Linked DNA regions of Blastochloris viridis. The protein of the gene in region 1 interacts with the protein of each later gene in a pairwise test. Links are inferred from orthologs where the notes say so. Each region holds a gene or a part of one and is shown on either strand. Other genes may lie near its edges. The genes, in order: BVIR_RS05185 and hypA.

Evidence for each region.
Region 2: the proteins of BVIR_RS05185 (region 1) and hypA interact in binary tests that used the Escherichia coli proteins (3 or more experiments, as listed by UniProt). The link is inferred for Blastochloris viridis from one-to-one orthologs.

The regions. Positions count from the first base shown.
Region 1 is NZ_CP012946.1:1,164,861-1,174,959, reverse strand. Bases 7,282-10,099 are described here. They hold BVIR_RS05185 (hydrogenase large subunit), read right to left. Parts: upstream 9,530-10,099; coding sequence 8,033-9,529; downstream 7,282-8,032. Other genes in these bases: BVIR_RS05180 (hydrogenase 4 subunit F), read right to left, coding at 9,534-10,099; BVIR_RS05190 (NADH-quinone oxidoreductase subunit B family protein), read right to left, coding at 7,504-8,028. In the rest of the region: BVIR_RS05230 (glutathione S-transferase family protein), read left to right, coding at 1-301; BVIR_RS05225 (hypothetical protein), read right to left, coding at 475-963; BVIR_RS05220 (TerC family protein), read right to left, coding at 1,284-1,982; ndk (nucleoside-diphosphate kinase), read right to left, coding at 2,158-2,580; BVIR_RS16685 (hypothetical protein), read left to right, coding at 2,931-3,101; BVIR_RS05210 (DinB family protein), read left to right, coding at 3,259-3,780; BVIR_RS05205 (2-keto-4-pentenoate hydratase), read right to left, coding at 3,954-4,760; BVIR_RS05200 (GntR family transcriptional regulator), read left to right, coding at 4,928-5,617; BVIR_RS05195 (glycerate kinase type-2 family protein), read left to right, coding at 5,628-6,887; BVIR_RS16285 (hypothetical protein), read right to left, coding at 6,919-7,167.
Region 2 is NZ_CP012946.1:2,808,763-2,815,360, reverse strand. Bases 1,935-4,924 are described here. They hold hypA (hydrogenase maturation nickel metallochaperone HypA), read left to right. Parts: upstream 1,935-3,253; coding sequence 3,254-3,595; downstream 3,596-4,924. Other genes in these bases: hypF (carbamoyltransferase HypF), read left to right, coding at 4,579-4,924; hypB (hydrogenase nickel incorporation protein HypB), read left to right, coding at 3,595-4,575; BVIR_RS12320 (nickel-dependent hydrogenase large subunit), read left to right, coding at 2,314-3,261; hybE ([NiFe]-hydrogenase assembly chaperone HybE), read left to right, coding at 1,935-2,209. Outside these bases: BVIR_RS12345 (HypC/HybG/HupF family hydrogenase formation chaperone), read left to right, coding at 1-173; BVIR_RS12340 (thioredoxin domain-containing protein), read left to right, coding at 170-616; BVIR_RS12335 (hydrogenase expression/formation protein), read left to right, coding at 613-1,506; BVIR_RS12330 (hypothetical protein), read left to right, coding at 1,503-1,700; more of hybE, read left to right, coding at 1,697-1,934; more of hypF, read left to right, coding at 4,925-6,598. UniProt on the Escherichia coli protein: Involved in the maturation of [NiFe] hydrogenases. Required for nickel insertion into the metal center of the hydrogenase. Mediates transfer of nickel, but not zinc, from the low-affinity metal-binding site in the GTPase domain of HypB to HypA.

The DNA.
Region 1 (10,099 bases):
TTTTGTCATCAAACGCAAGATCCGCAGCGTGCTGAAGGGCCAGGGCTTCGGCCGCCACTCCCGCGCCGAGGTCGCCGAACTGACCGGGCGAGCGGTGGACTCGGTTGCCGCCATCCTCGGCGACAAGCCGTTCCTGATGGGCGAGAAGCCGTGTGGCGCAGACGCCGCCGTCGCCGGCATGCTGATCGCCATCCTGTGCCCGGTGTTCGACTCGCCGACCCGCGACGCCATCGAGCGCCACCCCAACCTGGTGGCGTATCGCGACCGGGTGATGGCGCAGTATTTCGCCGACCGCAGCTGATCCGGCGGCGGCATCGGCCGGCCGCCGGATCCGCGCCAAGCAGTGCCGGTCAAACGAAGTCCGGCCGATCGGGCCGGCGTTTCGTCGGCCTTCCTGCCAAATACCACTGTCTGATCAGGGCTTTTCGGCGAGGTGGTTTCTGCCGGTTCCGCCGCGACGGGCCGGAAACCGTGTCAGTCGCGCTTGCCCTTGCAGCCGAGCCACACCGCATCGGCGCGGTCGCGGGCGCCCTCGGGCACCTCGTCGGCGGCGGCGAACGCAGCGAGTTCATCCGGGTTGAACGACTTGGCCAGCGTCCTGCCGTAGCAGGCGCAACGCGGCCCATTGTCCGCGGTCGGATTCTCGGCCTCGGCGGTGCGGTACATGCAGATGTCCTGCAGCCGCAGCCGGGCCTGCTCGGCATTCTTCACCCCGCCTTCGGGCGGCGGCGGCAGCGCGAACACCGAGCCCTGCTGCCGCTGCTGGGTCGCCTGTCCCGCCGGCGGCTGCACCGCGCCCTGCGGCAGCCCCCTCGGGCCGGATGGCGGCACGCCCGGCCGCTGGAAGGCACCGTCCTCGGGCGGCGCGCCGCCGGCCAGCGCCAGCGCCGGCTGAAGACAGAATGCGACGAGGACGACGCGGACGAGCCGCGCCGCGCCAGAAACCGATCCGAGGGAAATCATGGGGCCGTCCATTGAAAATCAGCCGCTGGCGCGCGCGCCAAGTTTCGGGCTACCGTGTCATGCGGTGCCTTGATACGGGGTCCAGGCCATCACTGCGTGACCCCGGACGCGATTTCGCCGAAAATCCCAGTTCGGAAACGGGAGTTTCGGCGAGGGGAATACGGGCCTCCGGCGTGCTCGGCCGGAGACGTATGAAAGGCCCCTCGCCGCCGCCGCTGTCAAGATTGCAGCAGCGTAATGAATGAAATTGGTGCAATTTCGCATTGGCGCCGCCCGTTACGAAAATCCGGCGGATCGGACCGGCGACGGCGCCCGTGGCCTCAGACGGCGTCCCCCGCCGTTGCCCGGCGCCGCCGCAGCGCCAGCCAGCCGATGGTGAGCACGAGCGCGACGCCAACCGCTCCGGCGATCATCTTCACGGGAAAAGCCATATCGGCGCCGACCAGACCGGCGATCAGCGGGTCCTCGGCGAAGATCTCGCCCGCCACCCAGCCGAGCAGTGCCGCCCCCGCCCAGATCAGCGCCGGGTAGCGCTCCAGGATCCGCATCAGCACCGCGCTGCCGGCAACGATCAGCGGAATGGAGACGATGAGGCCGAAGGCGATCAGAACGATGCTGCCATCGGCCACCGCGGCGATGGCGATGACGTTGTCGAGGCTCATCACCGCATCGGCGACGGCGATGATGCGCACCGCCCGCCATAGCGTGTCGGCGGGGGCGAGCTTGCCCTCGGCGCCATCGTGCTCGGGCACCACCAGCTTGACCGCGACCCACACCAGCAGGCCGGCGCCGACCAGCTTGAGATAGGGCAGCACCATCAGTTCGGTGACGACGCCGGCAAACAGCACACGCAGGCTGACCGCCGCGCCGGCGCCCAGCACCATGCCCCACATCCGCTGCCGCGGCGGCAGATGGCGGCAGGCCAGCGCGATCACCACGGCGTTGTCGCCCGACAACAGGATGTCGATCCAGACGATCTGAAAAGCGCCGAGCCAAAACCCCGGATGGTCGAGAAGCATGAACCGAGCACCGTCTCCACAGCCGAACGCGCGGAGCGGACCATCGGTCCACCCGCGCCGTCCAGCAAGAACGTATCGGTATTGCAGCCGTTCGCCTGCCGCAGCGGCGGCAGGCCCGGCGCACCCCGGCCGGAAGAAGAGAACCCGGCCGCCAGGGCCGGGCCCTCGGGTCGGCTCAGCCGACGATCTCGTTGCCGGCGAAGAACTGTGCGATCTCGATCGCGGCGTTGTCGACGGAGTCGGAGCCGTGCACCGAATTCTCGCCGATCGACTTCGCGTAGAGCTTGCGGATGGTGCCATCGGCGGCGCTGGCCGGGTTGGTGGCACCCATGATCTCGCGATAGCGCGCCACCGCGCCCTCGCCCTCGAGCACCTGCACCACCACCGGGCCGGAGGTCATCATCTCGACCAGCTCGCCGAAGAACGGCCGCTCCTTGTGGACGGCGTAGAAGGTCTCGGCCTCGCCGCGGGTCATGCGGACGCGCTTCTGCGCCACGATGCGCAGGCCGGCCTGTTCGATCACCACATTGATGGCGCCGGTCAGGTTGCGGGCCGTCGCGTCGGGCTTGATGATCGAGAAGGTGCGCTCGACCGCCATGGGAACCTCACAAGATAATAGGAATGGAAAAGGAAGTGGCCGGCTCTTAGAGACCGTTTGGAAACTCCGACGGGGCCGCGCCGGAGCCGATTTCGGGCGCTCCGGCAGGAGCCGATCGAAGAGCGTACCGGGGAGTACGGTCGAGGTCGGCGACGAACCGGGCGCCCGAAAGCGGCCCGGCCCTTCGGGTTGCGGGGCGAACGCCGGTCGCGGCGTCAAAAAGCTCGTAGGTACTCCCCGGTATCGGCCTCGCTTTTCTCCTGGCGTCCGGCAGTTCGCGCCGCAACGCGGCCTGCCGTCCGAGTTTCCAAACGGTCTCTTAGCAGCGGCCATGCGGCGCGACAAGCCGCATGGCCCGGCTGTTCGCGGTCATCTGCCGGTCACCGGCCGGTGCCAACATTCGGATTCAGCAGCGCCGGAACGGCGAAGGCGCCGCGGCAGCGCAGCATCGCGGCCGACGGCGAGGCGCCATGCCGCCGGTGCAGCCGCCACATTCGGCGAATTTTTTGATTTTCTTTTGAATCCAAGCGCTTGCCCCGCGGGCTCCGGCATGGCGACCGTGACGGACGCCGCGGGTTTGGCCGTTGCAGGAGGTCGCATCTGATCTAGATCAAAGCGGCCGCGATCCGGCTTTGTCATGGTGAGGACATCGGCCGGATCCGGCGCCTGGAGCCTGGGATGAGAGACCACTTCGTGACGTTGGCCCGATACAACGCCTGGTCGAACCAGCGCGTGTATGACGCCGCGGCCGGTGTGTCTCCCGACGCGCTCGACCAGGACATCGCCGCCGCCGCCGGGTCGATTATCGCGACGCTGAACCATCTGCTGCTGGTCGACCGCAGCTGGATGTCTCAGCTCAACGACGACGGCGAGGCGCCCGACAGCGTCGATGCCGTGCTGTTTGACGATCTGGCCGAGCTGCGCGAGGCGCGCGAGCGTGACGACGCCCGCATCCTCGCCTTCGTCGAACGCCTCAAGGACGAGGACCTGGGGCGGACGGTCCGCTACCACACCATTCGCCAGCCGCTGGTCGAGGAACTGCCCCTCACCGCCGTGCTGACCTACGGGTTCACCCATCACGTTCATCACCGCGGCGAGCTGTGGGCGGGGTTGACGCGCGTCGGTGCGACGCTGCGCCCCTACGACTTCCTCTGCTTCAAGCGGGAAACCAATCCGGGCCGCCTCGCGCGGGTGGCCTGACGAGAAGCCTGACGCACGCCACAGGCGGGGGAAGTTGGCGTGTGTTTGGCCCACGGACGGGCGTTCCTCACGGAACGCCCGTCATCTTTTTCCGGCGCAATTTTTTCCGGCGCAGCTTGGGCCGCGTGGCGCCACCGCGCCGGGCAGCCGGCCGGCCTGGAACGACCGGCCGATCAGCCGGCCGGGCCAACGATGCGGACCGCGATCCGCCCGACGCCATCGAACGTGGCCTCGGCATAGCGACCGGCCTGGACTTCGTGCACGCCGGTGGTGGCACCGGTGGACACCCAGTCGCCGGCCTTGAGGCCGATGCCGCGCGCCGACAGGTGGTTGGCAAGGAACGTGGTGGCCCCCACCGGCCCGCCGGGAATCACCGCAGCGCTGCCGCGGCCCACCTCGACCGCGTCGATGGTCACGTCGGTGGCCAAGGTGGTGGCCAGGCGCACCGTCCAATCGGCGATCGGCTTGCCGACGATCAGGCCGGCATTGTTGCCGAAGCAGGCGATCACCGCCCCGGGACCGAACCCGTTGATGTCGGCCAGCGGAAAGCCGGCGATCTCGACGCCGGCGTGCAGCGCGGCGATGGCAGGCGCCACCTCGGCGTCGGTGTAGGGCTCGGCGCGCGGCGGCAGGTCGCGGCCGATCCGAGCCACGAACTCCGCCTCGACCGCGGCAAAGCCGCCCGGCACCACTTGAACCTCAACGGCCACGCCATCCTCGGCCATGACCACCGTTCCGGCCAGCACCGGCCCGGCGAGCCGCACCGAGGGATAGCGCTCGCGGAAGTGCGGCGCGATCATCGCCACCTTCCAGCCGACCACCGGCACCCCGTAATGCGCGATGGCGGCATCCTGGACGGCGTAGGCCGTCGCGAGGTCGGGCGGAACGACTCCGGGAAAACCGGCGAGCGGGCACCCCGCGCGACGGGCAGAAACCAGGGCCTCGGCAATGCCGGCGGCACCGGCTGCTTCGATAGACATCGTATTCATTATTGGACTCGCCATCTCTCCCGGAGAAACTCGATAGGGGGACGACGTCTTCGAGAGGGCTTCATGGTGGAGCAAAAGTAATGCTGTTACCATCCGCTTCGCATTGTATGTGGTTTACCCACCCTTATGGCGAAGGCGGAGGTACGGTTTTTGACGTGATGCGCTCCCAAAACGCCGATTCGAACCGCTCGCGCACCGATTCGACCGTCCGCCGTCTTGAGCGTGAGCTGCGCGCGGCCATCGTCCGGTTCGAGCTGCGGCCGGGCCAGCGCGTCACCGAGCTCGACATCGCGATCCGCTACGGCGTATCGCGCCAGCCGGTGCGCGAGGCTTTCATCGGGCTCGACCGCGCCGGCCTGGTCACGGTGCAGCCCCAGCGCGGCACCGTGGTGGTGCGGCTGTCGAGCCGCCGGCTCCATGAGGCGCAGGTGGTGCGCGCGGCGGTCGCGGTCGAACTGGTGCGGCGCGGCTGCGCCGCGTTCGACGCCGGCCACCGCGCCGCCATCGACACCGCGCTCGCGGCGGCGGCCGACGCTGCCCAGCACGGCAACCGCGCCGGCGTCCTCGACGCCAACGCCGAATTTCACCGCGCGCTGGCGGCGGGCTGCGGCGTGGCGAGCGCAGCGGAGGCGCTCGAAAACCTCAAGACCCACGTCGACCGCGCCTGGTGGCTGAGCGCGCCCGATTCGGTGGCGATGCTGACGACGGTGGCGCACCATCGCGCCATCCTCGCCGCCATTGATGCCCGCGACCCCGACGCCGCGGCCGCCGCGGTGCGCGCCGAATTCGCCGACATCCAGTCCGCGCTGCCGCGGCTGGAAGCCGAGCACCCCGCCTTGTTCGAGTGACCGGACCGCCATGCCGACCGACCCTTGCGCCCTGCTCCGCCGGCTGGCCGACATCGCCATCGCCCACGCTGCGCCGTCGCGGATCGCCACCGACCTGCCGCCGAAGCCGGCCGGCCGCACCGTGGTGGTCGGCGCCGGCAAGGCGTCGGCGGCGATGGCGCAGGCATTCGAGGCGGCCTGGCCGCACCCGCTGGGCGGGCTCGTCGTCACCCGCTACGGCCACGCCGTGCCGTGCCGGCGGATCGAGATCGTCGAGGCCGCCCACCCGGTGCCGGACGACGCCGGCGCCAGCGCCGCGCGGCGGATGCTGGAGCTGGTGTCGGGGCTCGCCGCCGACGATCTGGTGGTGGCGCTGATGTCCGGCGGCGGCTCGGCGCTGCTGACGCTGCCCGCCCCCGGCCTCAGCCTCGCCGACCTCAAGGCGGTCAACGCCGCGCTGCTGAGGTCGGGCGCCGACATCGCCGCGATGAATTGCGTGCGCAAGCACCTGTCGGCGATCTCGGGCGGCCGGCTCGCCGCCGCGGCCTATCCGGCCCGGCTGTGGACCTATGCGATCTCCGACGTCGCCGGCGACGACCTGGCGGTGATCGCCTCCGGCCCCACCGTGCCGGACCCCTCGACGCTGGCCGACGCCCGCGCCGTGGTCGCCCGCTACGGCCTGCCCCTGCCGGCGGCGGCGCGCGCCCGGCTGCTCGACCCCGCCGCCGAGACCATCAAGCCCGGCGATGGCGCCATTGCCGGCACCGTCTTCCGCCTGATCGCCCGGCCGCTGGAAAGCCTGCGCGCCGCCGCCGACGCCGGGCGGGCCGCCGGCCTCACCCCCCTCATTCTCGGCGATGCCATCACCGGCGAGGCGCGCGAAGTCGGCGCCGCGATGGCCGGCATCGCCCGCGCCGTCGCCGAGCACGGCCTGCCGGTGGCCAAGCCCGCGGTGCTGCTGTCAGGCGGCGAAACCACGGTGACGGTGCGCGGCAGCGGCAAAGGTGGCCGCAACACCGAGTTCCTGCTCGGATTTGCCCTGGCGGCGGCCGGAATTCCCGGCGTCTACGCCCTCGCCGTCGACACCGACGGCATCGACGGCAGCGAGGACAATGCCGGCGCGGTGGCAACGCCCGACACCCTCGCCCGCCTCAAGGCCGCCGGCCGCTCACCCACCGCGATGCTGGCCGACAACGACGCCTATTCCGCCTTCGCCGCCATCGGCGACCTCGTCGTCACCGGCCCGACTCGCACCAACGTCAACGATTTCCGCGCGGTGCTGGTGATTTGATACCAGATCCCGCGGCGAGCGCATGGCGGGGTCAGTAACTGACGCCGACCCGCCGTCCTTTCTGCCAGAGCACGACGCAGCTCTTCTTGACCCCGCCGTGCAGGAAGAAGAATCTCTTGGGAATTTCCAACGATCCGTGGATATCCAGGCACGCGCCCCGCGCACTCTGGTCAACCACGGTGCACTCAATGGTGGGGCTTCGGACATCCGCAAATATTTTCCCTTTATCGGAAACTCTCCCGCTTGGCCGGAGCCGCGTGAACACGCGATGTTCTGTCATGCCAACCTCAACGCTTCCTCGTTTTACAGAATTTTATCTTGCGCGCGCGTTGTTCCGCGCGCGTCGTTCGGTCAAGGGCGATGGATTTGCCGCGTGGCTCGCCCCCCGATGCCGCGCCCACAACCGGCCGTAATCATGGATTGTGGCGGGGAGCTGTTACAAAACCATTACTGGCATATTTCCCACCTAAAATTGCAAAATGACGCAAAATCGCAAGCCGGGCGCAGCCCGTGGAAGTTGGGCCTTGCTGTGACGCCCGGCCCCATCGGCCGGAACCCTTGTGCCATCGGCACGGCAAGCTCGGGCGCCGCGCGACATGCCGTTTCGGCAGCGGCTTTACCGCTTCGCGGCAGCCTGATCGAGCAGCGCGATCAGCCCTGCCAGCAGCGCGATCGGCCGCGGCGGACAACCGGCGATGGTGAGATCGACCGGAATGACCGAGCTGACCGGCCCGGCGATGGCGGCCGAGCCGGCGAACACGCCGCAATCGGCGGCGCAGTCGCCGCAGGCCACCACCCATTTCGGGTCAGGCGTCGCGGCAAAGGTGCGTTCCAGCGCCACCTTCATGTTCTTGGCCACCGGCCCGGTGACGATCAGCCCGTCGGCGTGGCGCGGCGAGGCGACGAACTTGATGCCGAAGCGCTCAAGGTCGTGGATGGCGTTGTTCGTTGCATGCAGCTCCAGCTCGCAGGCGTTGCACGAGCCGGCATCGACGTGGCGGATCGACAGCGCCCGGCCATAGAGCCGCCGCGCCCGCGCCTCCAGCGCCCGGCCGACCTCCTCCAGCGCCGCGGCGGAGGGCTGAGGCCCGGTCATGGTCGCCGGCTTCGAGAACACCGCTTTGAGCAGGAACGTGCGCATCTGGCTATAAATCCTGCCCCGAATAGGAGCAGTTGAAGGATTTGTTGATCAGCGGAAAGTCGGCGACGATATTGCCCTCGATCGCGGTCTCCAGCAGCGGCCACTGGAACCACGACGCATCACGCAGGTGCAGGTGGTCCACCGTGAGGTCGGGCCGAAGGCGCACGAAGGCGAACACCTCGCCGCGGAACGCCTCGATGACGCTGGCGCCCTCGCGCGCTTCTCCCACCGGCCGCAGCGCCACCGTCACCGGCCCCGGCGTCAGCGCGGAGAGGAAGCCGCGCACCAGCCGGATCGACTCGCGCACCTCATCGATCCGCACCCACAGCCGGGCGTCGACGTCGCCGGCCTCGCGCAGCACGATCCGGGGCGGAACGCGGTCGTAGGGCGGATAGGCGTGGTCGCGCCGCGCGTCGAAGTCGCGGCCGGAGGCGCGGCCGACCGGTCCGCCGGCGGCGAAGCGGCGGACGTAATCGGGCCGCACCACCCCGGTGGAGACGGTGCGGTCGAGCAGCGAGGGCGTCAGGTCGTACAACTCGACGATGCGCTCGAACCGCGGCTCCAGGACGTCGAGCAGCTTGGCGATGCGCTCCACGCCCTCGTCGGTGAGGTCGGCGGCAAGGCCGCCGGGCACCACGCGGTCCATCATCAGCCGGTGGCCCGTCAGGACATCACACGCGCGCAAAACCTCCTCGCGCAGCAGGCCGCAATGGGTCAGCATCAGCGCGAACGAGGCGTCGTTGCACACCGCGCCGAGGTCGCCGATGTGGTTGGCGATGCGCTCCAATTCGGCCAGCACGCCGCGCAACAGGCGCGCCCGCGGCGGCAGCTCCAGCCCCAGCGCCGCCTCCACCGCGCGGGCGAACGCCAAGGCATAGGCCACGGTGGAATCGCCCGACACCCGCCCGGCCAGCCTGGCGGCGCGATCGAGCGTCGCGCCCACCGCCAGCGCCTCGACGCCCTTGTGAACGTAGCCGAGCCGCTCCTCCAGCCGCACCACCACCTCGCCATTGGCGGTGAAGCGGAAATGGCCGGGCTCGATGATGCCGGCGTGAACCGGGCCGACCGGGATCTGGTGCAGCCCCTCCCCCTCCACCGGCAGGAAGACGTAGGGCTCAGCGGCGCCGCCGCCCCATACGCCGTGGTCGAGCCAGGGCCTCGCATCGACCGCCCCGACCGGCACGTGGCCGTAGAGGTCGCGGATGGTGCGCTCCAGCCTTATTGCCGGCGGATGATGGCGGCCGACCGAAGGGAAGCGGCGCTCGGGCACCGGCAGCGACACGATGCCGCTTCCGGCCGGCAGCGCCACCGGCCCGCGCACCGCCATGTGCACGGCGGCGTCATCGCCGAACAGCGCGACCAGATCGCCCTCGCCGCGCCCCAGCGCTTCGGCGATCGCGATCCACTCGGTCTCGCCCAACAGCTCGAACCGCGGCCACGGCAGCTCGCCGGCCGCCGGCATGCCGGTGAACACGCTGAGCAATGTGGCGTCCATCATCATCGCCTCACCCCAGCTGCGCCGCCACCGTCTCGAACCAGCGCCGCACCGGATCGGGCAGCCACAGGCCGGCGATGAGGACCAGGATCATGTGGATATAGACCGGCAGCAGCGAGGCCTCGCGCCGGGCGTAGGACGCCTCGGGCCTGCCGAACAACACATCCTGCAGCCGCCAGATCAGCGCGCCGAACCCGAGCAGCAGGCCGAGCGCAAACGGCACCGCCAGCAGCGGCTGGCGCGAGAACGTCGAGGTCACCACCAGGAACTCGGAGACGAACACCCCGAACGGCGGCAGGCCGGCGATGGCGAGCACGCCGAGCGCCAGCGCCACGGCGAGGCCGGGGTGGCTCGACGACAGCCCGCGGATGTCGGCAAAGCGCTGGGAATGGGTGACCTGGGCGACGTGGCCGACCGCGAAGAAGATCGCCGACTTGGTCAGCGAATGCATCGTCATGTGCAGAAGGCCGGCGAAATTGGCCAGCGGCCCGCCCATGCCGAACGCGAACGCCACGATGCCCATGTGCTCGATCGAGGAATAGGCGAAGAAGCGCTTGATGTCGCTGCGCCGGTACA
Region 2 (6,598 bases), 1.6 Mb from region 1 along the record:
TGGGCGAGGCGGAGGCGCGGCAGATCGACGATGCCCTGGCCGGCGTCGCTGCCGCGCTGGAGGGCCGAGCGTTCGAGCACCTGTTCGCCGATCTGATCGAGCGCGAGCCGGAGCTGCCGGCGGTCCTCAAGCCCGCCGGCGCGGCGACGGGGAACGGGAGGACGAAGCGATGAGCGCGCTGATCGAGGCGCTGGTGAGCCGCCACGGCCTCGCCCTGGTCGACCGCCGCAGCATCGAGGCGTTTTTAGCGCCGGCCGCCGGCGAGCCGGCGCACGCGCTGCTGTTCTTCACCGGCGATCCGGCCGTCCGCGGCGAGACCGCCGACGTCGCGGTGGTGCTGCCGCAGTTGCTCGCCGCCTTCCATGGCCGGCTGCGTGCGGCGGTGGTGGCGCGCGACGCCGAGGACGCGCTGAAGCGGCGCTTCCACGTCGCGGTGGTGCCGAGCCTGGTGGTGGTGCGCGGCGCCGAGACCGTCGGCGTGCTGCCGCGCATCCGCGACTGGTCCGACTACGTCGCGCGTATCGCCGCCTGGCTCGACCCGCAGGCGCCGGCGCTGGCGCCCTCAAAGGGGCCGCGCACCGAATTCAGCTATTCCGGACAAGGCGGTGGCGCATGACGGCAGGGTTCTGGATCGCGCCGCAGGGTGCCGCGGGGCCGGTGGCGCTGGTGCCGGTCTCGGTGGACGAGACGCCGCGCCGCGGCGCGGCCTCCGGCTTGGCGGTGGCCGGCACCGAGGACACGGTGGCGCGCTGCCCGCGGGTCGCCGCGCTGGTGCCGCTGCTGGTCGCAGCGCTGGAGGCGCGGGCCGCCGGCCGCGCCGGCCAACTGTTCGACCTCGCCGGCCTCGACGCGCTCGAGCTGAAGCTGATCGCCGACATGACCGGCGAGGGCGAGGTTGCTGCCACCGTGGCGTTGCCGGACGGCGTGCTCGCCCACATCGTGGAATCGGTGATGGCCGGGCTGTGGCGGGTGCGCTTCACCGACGCCGATGGCGGTGTGGTCGCCGACTATCTGGAGGTCGGCGCGATCCCGGAAGCGGTGCGCCGCGCCGCCGTCATGACCGGCCAAACCATGACCGGCCAGATCATGACCGGCCAGATCATGACCGCGGCAGCGATGACGCAAGGGACGGGCGAGGCCGGCTCGCCGACCGCGCTGGCGCTGCTGGCGGAGATCGCGCAGCACGTCGCGACCTGGCGACCCGGCTCTGCGAACCGCATCGTCACGCTGTCGCTGCTGCCGGTGTCGCCGGGCGACATGGCGGTTCTGCAGCAGGCGCTGGGCAACGGCCCGGTGCAGATCGTCTCCCGCGGCTATGGCAGCTGCCGGGTGCTGGCCACCGCCACCCGCCATGTCTGGTCGGTGCAGTATTTCAACTCGACCGGCGACATCGTGCTCGACACGCTGGAGGTCGGCGATGTGCCGGCGGCGGCGTGCGCCGCGGCTGAGGATTTCCAGGATTCCGCCGAACGGCTGCACCAGATCGAGGAGGCCTATTTCACATGAGCGACCTCGTGCGCGCGGCGGACTGGAGCTGCCTCGACTGCGACGATTGCGGGCCGGACTGCGCGCCGTGCGAGGTCGCGGCGGCCGGGCCGGACAGGCCCGCGCCGGTGGCGCAGGTGCCGGCCGGCGGCTGCCCGCGATGGCCGGCGCCGCCGGCTGCGTCCGCGCCGGGGTTTGGCACGGAGGGCGAATGATGTCGGGCAGCGCTTCCGCGGGCATGGCCGACGGCGCTGCGGCGGTCGGTGAACGGCTGGTGGCGATCTATCGCGCCATCGCCGCCGGGCCGATGCTCAGGCTGCCGATCTGCAACGATAGGCTCGAGGTGCAGGCGGTCGATTTCCGCCGCTACGACGACCATGCCGTCGGCGTCATCGTCACGCCGTGGTTCATGAACGTGGTGCTGGCTGCGGTGGCAAACGGCCCGGCGCTGCCGCCGGCGCGGCGCGGCGACGCCCGCGCGGTGGCGCTGCCGGCGGCGCGCATCGAGGTGATCGTCGGCGAGGTGCCCGGTTTCGGCCGGCTCGACGCCGCCTCGCTGTTCTCGCCGATGTTCGGGTTCGACGGGCCCGGAGCGACGCGCGAGGCCGCGGCGGCGGCGATGGCCGCGCTGTTCACGGCGCCGCATGACGACGCCAATGCGTACGCTGCGCCGGCGCGCGATCGCCGCGCGCTGCTGTTCGGGCGGGGAGCTGCATTATCGTGATCACATCGTTTGCTGCCGGTTGCGTCAGGATCAATGTCGGTGTCGCCGGCGGCGCCGTGTCCAGTGCCAGCGTGGCGTGCGATCGCCCGCACCGGGTGGGACCGATGCTGACGCGGCAGGCCCCGGCGGAGATTCCGGTCATCGTCGGCCAACTTTTCGCGCTGTGCAGCATGTCGCAGTCGCTGGCCGCGCGCGCCGCGCTGGCGGCGGCGGGCGCGGCGGTCGAGCCGGTCGACCGCGCGGAGGCCGGCGCGCGGCTGATCGCCGAGCGGCTGGTCGAGCACGTCCGCTCCACCGTGCTGGGCTTCACCGACGCGGTGCCGCTCGCTGCGTCCGAGGCCACTGCGGCGCGCACCGCGTTCGCCGCCGGCTTCCGGCTCACCGCAGGCGTTGGCAGCGACCTCGCCGACCTTGCCCATTCGCTCGACGTGCTCGGCCTCGGCACCGACGTGCCGCCGTCGACATCCTGGGCCGGGCGGGTGCTGGCCTACGCGGCCGCCATCGAGTGGCGCGACGATCACACCGCCGATTTCCTGTCGCCCGACGACGACGCCGCGGTGGTCGCCGCGCTGATCGACAAGGGCGATGCCTTTGCGGCCGAGCCGCGGCTGGCCGGCCGTCGGCCGGAGACCGGCCCCTACGCCCGTGCTCGCGGCCGTGGGCTGCCGGCCGCCGGCGCCGGGCGCCTTGCCGCCCGCTTTGCCGAGATTGCGGCGGCGGTGCGCCGCCTTCGTTCCCCGGCGGAGGCCGCCGAGCCATGCCTGCGCGCGGAGCGGCTGGAGGCCGGCGTCGGCTTCGCCGCGGTCGAGAGCCCGCGCGGCCGGCTTCACCACGTCGCGATGCTGAACGGCCATGGCGCGGTCGCGCGCTACGTCATCTTGGCGCCGACCGAGTGGAACTTCGCCGTCGAGGGGCCGTTCGCCGCGGCGCTGCGCGGGTTGAGGCTGCCGGCGGGACGGAGCGTCGAGACGCTCGCCGCGCTGTTCGACCCGTGTGTGGCGTGCGACGTCACGGTGCGTCACCATGCGGTCGGGGACGACGCCTATGCATGAGATGGCGCTCACCGAGAGCGTGGTGGCGCTGGTCGAGGACGCCGCCCGCAGCGAGGGCTTCACCCGCGCCAAGGCCATCGTGCTGGAGATCGGCATGCTCGGCCACGTCGAGCCGGCGGCGATGCAGTTTTGCTTCGAGGCGATCAGCCGCGGCACCGTCGCCGACGGCGCACGCCTCGAAATCGTCCGGGTTGCCGGGCAGGGTTGGTGCCTCGATTGCGGCAAGACCGTCGCGCTGGCCGAGCGGTTCGGCCCATGCCCGGACTGCGGACGGCATCATGTGCAGATGACAGCGGGCGATGAGCTGCGCGTCAGGGAGCTGGAGGTCGAGTGATGTGCAACGTTTGCGGCTGCGGCACGGCGTCGGTCGAAGGCGAGGCGGCGAACCACTCCCACGGCCATTTGCACGCCGACAGCCATTCGCACAGCCACGCCCATGTGCACCGGCACCCGGACGGCACCGTCCACAGCCACGATCACGGTCAAGACCATGCTCACGCTCACGGCCACGACCATTCGCACGGCGATGGCGATGAACATCACCATGACCACGTGCACGACCACGGCGAGGTTGGCACCCACGACTATGGTGCGGGTGCGGCCGGCGTTCACCTGCCGGGCCTGAGCCAGGACCGCATCGTCCGCATCGAGCGCGACATCCTGGCCAAGAACAACGCATTTGCGAGCGCCAACCGCGCGCGGCTGGCGCGCCACGGCGTGTTTGCGCTCAATCTCGTCTCCAGCCCCGGCTCCGGCAAGACCACGCTGCTGGTGCGCGCCATCGCCGACCTCGCCGGCAAGGTTCCGGTCGCGGTGATCGAGGGCGATCAGCAGACCTCGAACGACGCCGAGCGCATCCGCTCGACCGGAGTGAAGGCGATCCAGATCAACACCGGCAAGGGCTGCCATCTCGACGCCCACATGGTCGGCCACGCGCTGGACGATCTGCCGCTCGAAGCCGGCGGCGTGCTGTTCATCGAGAACGTCGGCAATCTCGTCTGCCCGGCGGCGTTCGACCTCGGCGAGGCGCACAAGGTGGTGGTGCTGTCGGTCACCGAGGGCGAGGACAAGCCGCTCAAATATCCCGACATGTTTGCCGCCGCGGACCTGATGCTGCTCAACAAGTCCGACCTTCTGCCCCACGTCGAGTTCGACGTCGCAAGCTGCGTCGCCAATGCGCTCAAGGTCAATCCGCGGCTGAAGACGCTGGTGGTTTCGGCCAAGACGGGCGAGGGGCTGTCGGCCTTCCTCGCCTTCATCGAGGCCGGCGTCGCCATGGCCCGCGCGTCCGCGCGCGCGGCGGCGTCCGGTTGAGACATGCGGACTCCCCCGTCCGCATCGTCGAGCAAGCGCGTGTTGCGGGAAGCGATCCGGCTGCGCGGCGTCGTGCAGGGCGTCGGCATGCGGCCGTTCGTGTTCGCGCTGGCCGAGCGCTTCAAGCTCGCTGGCTTCGTGCGCAACGACGCGGCGGGGGTGACCATCGAGGTCGAAGGCAACGGCCTCGATGATTTTGCCGCAGCGCTCACGGCCGAGGCGCCGCCGCTGGCGCGCATCGAGCGGCTGGAGCGCTCCGCGCTGTCGCCGCGCGGCGGGCATGGCTTCGCCATCGAGGCGAGCTCGGCCGGCCTCGCGCTGACCGGCATTCCGGCCGACGCGGCCACCTGCGAGGCCTGCCTCGACGAGCTGTTCGACCCGGCGAGCCGGTTCCACCGCTACCCCTTCATCACCTGCACCCATTGCGGGCCGCGCTACACGCTCACCAGCCGCGTGCCGTACGACCGCGCCAGCACCTCGATGGCGGCGTTCACGCTGTGCCCGGCCTGCGCCCGCGACTATCGCGATCCGCGCAACCGCCGTTTCCACGCCGAGACCATCGCCTGCCCGGCCTGCGGCCCCCAGCTCAGCCATAGCGTCGCCGACATCGCCGCGGCGTTGCGCGGCGGGCGCATCGTCGCGCTCAAGGGCATCGGCGGCTTCCATCTGATGTGCGATGCGACGAGCGAGGCGGCGGTCGCCGAGCTGCGCCGGCGCAAGCTGCGCGAGGCCAAGCCGTTCGCGGTGATGGTGGCGAATGCCGCCTCGCTCGATTTGTTCGCGCGTCCCGAGGCCGCCCATCGCGCCGCACTCGACTCGCCGGCCCGGCCGATCGTGTTGATGAAAGCGCGTCCCGGCGCGTTGGCGCCCTCGGTGGCGCCGCGGCTGGGCCACGTCGGCGTCATCCTGCCCTACGCGCCGGTGCATCACCTGGTGTTCCACGCGCTGGCCGGGATGCCGGCCGGCCGGGCGTGGCGCGCCTCGCCGCTGCCGCTGGCGCTGGTCGCCACCAGCGCCAATCCCGGCGGCGAGCCGCTGGTGGTCGATGACGACGACGCCCACCGCCGCCTCGGCGGCATCGCCGATCTGATCGTCACCCACGACCGCCCGATCGTGGTGCGGGCCGACGATTCGGTGATGGCGGTGATCGACGGCGCGCCGGCGTTCGTGCGCCGTGCCCGCGGCTTCGTGCCCGATCCGATCGACCTTGGCCGCGACGGCCCCTGCGTGCTGGGCGTTGGCGCCCACCTCAAGACCACGGTCACGCTGACCCGCGGCCGCGAGGCGTTCGTGTCGCAGCACGTCGGCGACCTCGACCGCGCCGAGGCGTTCCGATTCTACCGCGAGACCGTGGCGCACCTGATGACGGTGCTCGACGTGGTGCCGGAGACGATCGCCTGCGATCTTCACCCCGACTACTGCTCGACCCGCTTCGCCGAGGAGTTCGGCCGCCCGATGGTGCGGGTGCAGCACCACGCCGCCCACATCGCCGCCATTGCCGCCGAGCACGGCTGCCGCGGCCCGCTGCTCGGCGTCGCGCTCGACGGCCACGGCTTCGGTGATGGCGGGCCCGATGGCAATTGGGGTGGCGAGCTGATGATGGTGGAGGGCGCGGCGTGGCGGCGGCTCGGCCATCTGCGGCCGCTGGCGCTGCCGGGCGGCGACCGCGCCGCGCGCGAGCCCTGGCGCATGGCGCTGGCGGCGCTGCACGCCACCGGCCGCCTCGACAGTGCATCGGCGCGCTTCCCGCAGTTCCCGCTGGCTGGCGCGCTCGCAACGCGGGTCGCGCTGTCGCCGACCACCACCAGCCTCGGCCGGCTGTTCGACGCCGCCGCCGGCCTGCTCGGCGTGCGCCTGCTGCAGGATTTCGAGGCGCAGGCAGCGATGGAGCTGGAGGCGCTGGTCGAGACCCCGCGCGTGCTGGCCGGCGGATTTGCGATTGATAACGGCGTGCTCGATGTCTCGCCGCTGCTGGCGGCGCTGGCGGCGCCCGGCATCGACCGCAGGGCCGGTGCCGAGCTGT